Regions from separate parts of the Enterobacter chuandaensis genome, predicted to be linked through region 2. Evidence: predicted binding sites of a transcription regulator. Region 2 holds the regulator's gene; the other holds the start of a gene.
The links. Region 2 encodes sigma-54, which starts transcription at its own class of promoters, with help from an activator protein. Its sites were predicted from a motif close to GTTGGCACANNTTTCGCTNT; they were not measured.
Positions count from the first base shown of each region.

Region 1: MX657_RS06505 (amino acid ABC transporter substrate-binding protein) is a predicted target of sigma-54. The motif match lies at 1,452-1,471, and genes of this name have one in related genera.

Region 1 is NZ_CP097173.1:1,348,954-1,351,359, forward strand. It holds gene MX657_RS06500 (amino acid ABC transporter permease) at 1-118, opposite strand, end outside; gene MX657_RS06505 (amino acid ABC transporter substrate-binding protein) at 274-1,179, opposite strand; gene lnt (apolipoprotein N-acyltransferase) at 1,599-2,406, opposite strand, start outside.
Region 2 is NZ_CP097173.1:4,112,651-4,115,056, reverse strand. It holds gene hpf (ribosome hibernation promoting factor) at 55-342, opposite strand; gene rpoN (RNA polymerase factor sigma-54) at 365-1,798, opposite strand; gene lptB (LPS export ABC transporter ATP-binding protein) at 1,846-2,406, opposite strand, start outside.

The DNA.
Region 1 (2,406 bases), 1.9 Mb from region 2:
ACGCCGTTATCGATAATGCCACGGTGACCTGAAAGCCGCTCCACAGCCAGCCAAGATAGGTGGTGTTGCCGAACGGGGCTTGTTGCAGGAATATGCCCCAGTTCCAGTCTATTGACATAATAAACTCCAGAAAAAAAAGGGTAGCAGCGCTACCCTCGAAGATTGGTGAGAAGCTCATTTTTCGCGCTGAGTGGGGAACGACCACTCGGCGTATAGTCTGTCCATGCTTCCCGACAATCGAGAGGGCAGGAGATCCCGCCCCTGTTGTTCTAATTAGTTAAGAGCCTTGTCATTTGGAGATTTGAACAGCGCTTTCATGTCGTCAGAGAGTTCAAAATTCATGTTCAGGTTTTTTGGTGGAATCGGGTTCTTGAACCACTTGTCGAACCATTTTTCAGCTTCGCCGGAGGTCTGCACCTGAGCGATGGTGTCATCGATCAGCTTTTTGAACTGCGGATCGTCTTTACGCAGCATACAGCCGTAAGCTTCTTTGGACTGCGCGGTGCCGACGATATCCCAGTTGTCTGGTTTTTTCGCCTTCGCACGTTCGCCCGCCAGCAGGGCGTCATCCATCATAAACGCCACCGCACGACCGCTTTCCAGCGTACGGAAGGAGTCGCCATGGTCTTTCGCGCTAATGATGCGCATGTCCATTTTCTTCTCGTCGTTCAGCTTGTGCAGCAGCACTTCAGAAGTGGTACCGGAAGTCACAACGACCGCTTTGCCTTTCAGGTCAGCAAAATCTTTGATCTCACCGCCTTTCTTCGTCAGCAGACGGGTACCCACGACAAAGATGGTGTCAGAGAAGGCAGCCTGTTTCTGACGCTCGAGGTTGTTGGTGGTTGAGCCACACTCGAAGTCAAAGGTGCCGTTTTGCAGCAGTGGAATACGGTTCTGTGAAGTGATTGGGATCAGCTTCACCTGCAGGTCAGGTTTGTTCAGCTTTTTCTTCACAGCTTCAACGATGGCGTTGGAGTAATCCTGTGAATAGCCCACGACTTTTTGCGTGTTGTCGTAGTAAGAGAACGGGACGGAAGATTCACGGTGACCGACCACGATTACGCCGTTTTTGGCAATCTTGTCGAGAGTGCTGCCTGCTGCCGGAGCGTCTTCAGCGTGAACCACGCCTGCGGACATTCCCATAACCAGCATTGCTGTGGCCAGTTTACGTAATTGCATACCCAACTCCTTTCTTATCAGCGCCAGTGACGCATTGATACCCATTGTGATGTTGTTATATCTCGCGCAATGCGAGTGCAGTGTTATGCAAGCTTGTTAACATTTAGTCTGGCTTAATGTAAAGATTTTGCTGCGTTATTGTTTATTTTTGCGAAGCGCGCCGCACCATTCAGAGGCAATAATCTCCCGTTGCACCGTTTCGGTGCTACCGATGATCTACGCTGGTGCGACAAGGTTGCACATTAAGCCAAACTGCGTTTGCGTGAATAAACAAAGCAATAGGCGTGCCAGAAATGAAATTCACCCTCACCCTGACCCTCTCCCAGGAAGGGAGAGGGAAAAGGCGGAGCAGGGAGGTGAAACGGTACGCGGATTGTTCCCTCTCCCCTATGGGGAGAGGGCCAGGGTGAGGGGTAAGATTATTTCCGACGCTGACGCAGGCTCATCAGCACGGCGCCAAAGCCAAACAGCGCGGTCAAAATCCACAGCGGCCAGTTGCCGGTGCGCGCGTAAGGGGTCAGCCCCGTGGTTGGCGTGACTTTGGTGGTCAGTACTTCACGGGTAAACTGCGGGATCATCGCCTGGATTTCACCCTGCGGACCAATCACGGCGGTGATGCCATTGTTGGTGCTGCGCAGCAGCGGACGCGCCAGCTCCAGGGAACGCATGCGTGCCATCTGGAAGTGCTGCCACGGGCCGATAGATTTACCAAACCACGCATCGTTGGAGATGGTCAGCAGATAGTCGGTATCCGGACGGAAGTTATCCCGTACCTGCTCGCCGAGGATAATTTCGTAACAGATGGCGGCCGTCAGGGCCAGGCCGTGCGCGTGCAGTTGGGGCTGAACGTACGGGCCGCGGCTGAAGGAGGACATCGGCAGGTCAAAGAACGGTGCCAGCGGACGCAGGATCGACTCCAGCGGCACAAATTCACCGAACGGTACCAGGTGGTTCTTATTGTACCGGTCGGTGGAGTTATAGCTGTATTCGCTGTCTTTGCCGAGCGTAATAATGGTGTTGTAGGTGTCGTAGCGGTTCTGCTGATTCAGACGCGCGTCGACGATGCCGGTAATCAGCGTGCTGCCGCGCGCCACCAGCAGGTCGTTCATCATGTTCAGGAACGGCTGCTGGTTAATTTCCAGATCGGGAATAGCAGATTCTGGCCAGATAATCAGCTGTGATTTACCCATCACCTCTTCGGTGGCGTTGGCGTAGATCTTCAGCGTA
Region 2 (2,406 bases):
TGGCCTGTTGTGTTTCACAACAGGCCGTCCTGCACCCGTTAACTGCCCGGACAATTAGTGTTGTTTCAGTTTATCTTTATGTTTATTGAGCTGTCGCGCAAGCTTATCAATCAAGCCGTCGATAGCCGCGTACATGTCTTGCCCTTCCGCACTGGCATGGAGTTCACCCCCGTTTACATGCAGGGTTGCATCCGAGATATGAGTCACTTTCTCCACTTTCAACACAACGTAGACCTGGTTGATCCTTTCGAAATACTGCTCGAGTTTCGCGAACTTAGCGTTCACGAAGTCACGTAAGGCCTCAGTAATCTCGACGTTGTGTCCTGTGATATTGAGCTGCATAGTGTCTTCCTTATCGGTTGTGTCAGACCAGTTGTTTACGCTGGTTAGACGGCGGAATGGATAAAGACTCTCGATACTTCGCAACAGTACGACGTGCCACCATAATACCCTGATCGGACAGTATGGTGGTTAACTTACTGTCACTTAGTGGCTTCGCGGGGTTCTCCGCGGCGATTAACTTCTTCACCAGGGCACGAATCGCCGTTGAGGAGGCTTCGCCGCCACCCTCGGTATTCACGTGGCTGGAGAAGAAATACTTAAGCTCAAAAATACCGCGCGGACTGTGCAGATACTTCTGCGTCGTGACGCGGGAAATCGTGGATTCATGCATTTCGACGGCCTGGGCGATATCCGCCAGCACCATCGGTTTCATATACTCTTCACCCTGCTCAAAGAACGCCTGCTGCTGTTCGACGATGCAGCGGCTCACGCGGAGCAGGGTATCATTTCGGCTCTCCAGACTCTTGATCAACCATCGCGCTTCCTGAAGATTGCTACGAATATATTGATTGTCGGAATCGTTGCGCACGCTGGTGCACATGGAGGCATACTGCTGGTTGATTTGCAGGCGAGGGATGCTGTCAGAGTTCAGTTCAACGATCCAGCGGTCATTGTGTTTTCTGACCAGCACGTCCGGGATCACGTACTCGGGTTCGCTGGTCTGGATCGACTGACCGGGGCGCGGATCGAGTGACTGGATCAGATTCACCGCCTCTTTCAGCACCTCTTCTTTCAGGCGCGTAACGCGCATCAAAGAGCGGAAATCGTGGTTGGCGAGAAGATCCAGATGATCGCTGATGATTAAGCGCGCCTCCTCAAGCCATGGCGTCTCTTTGCTGAACTGAGAAAGCTGGATCAGCAGGCAGTCGCGCAGATCTTTCGCGGCCACGCCGACTGGATCAAAACGCTGGATACGCTTAAGAACGGCTTCAATCTCTTCAAGCTCAATCTCTTCGTCGCCCATGCTTTCCAGAATGTCGTCCAGCGTGACGGTCAAGTAGCCGGTGTCGTCAACGGCGTCGACAATCGACGTGGCGATCGCGCGGTCGGTATCGGAGAAGGGGGTAAGCTCTACCTGCCACATCAGGTAATCCTGCAGCGACTGGGTGGTTTCGCCCTGATAGACCGGTAGCTCATCGTCCTGGTAGTCTGCATGCGTACCGGAAGGGGTGCCAGCGGTATAGATTTCATCCCAGCTGGCATCCAGCGGTAGCTCGTCCGGCATCTCTTTTTGTTCGAGAGCATCTGCGGTGTCGAGCGCTTCTGTATCCTGTGACTGCTGAGTATCTACCTCATCATGAAGATCGGCTTGCTCCAGCAGGGGATTGCTGTCCAGCGCCTGCTGGAGCTCCTGCTGGAGTTCTAAGGTGGACAGTTGCAGCAGACGAATGGCCTGCTGTAGCTGCGGCGTCATCGCCAGTTGTTGGCTGAGCCTTAATTGCAAACCTTGCTTCATGTTCAGAGCATTTTTCTCCGGTTCGGCGTTACGTTACCTCTACCCTATCAGAGTCTGAAGTCTTCCCCAAGATAGACGCGCTTAACATGATCGTCTTCGAGGATCTGCTGCGGCGTACCGTGGGCGATCAGATTGCCCTGGCTCACAATATACGCGCGTTCACATACGGCCAGCGTTTCACGCACGTTGTGGTCGGTGATCAACACGCCAAGCCCGCTGTCACGCAGATGCTCAATAATACGTTTAATATCGATAACGGAGATCGGGTCCACGCCCGCAAACGGTTCATCCAGAAGGATAAATTTCGGGTTTGCGGCCAGCGCGCGCGCAATCTCAACACGACGGCGTTCACCCCCGGACAATGCCTGACCGAGGCTGTCGCGCAGATGCTCAATGTGGAACTCTTCCAGCAGCTCGTTGGCGCGATCCTGACGCTGTTCGCTGGTCAGGTCGTCGCGAATTTGCAGGACCGCCATCAGGTTATCAAAAACGCTCAGACGACGGAAAATAGAGGCTTCCTGCGGCAGATAGCCGATGCCACGACGCGCGCGCGCGTGCAGCGGCAGCAGGCTAATGTCTTCATCGTCGATGACAATGTTGCCGGCATC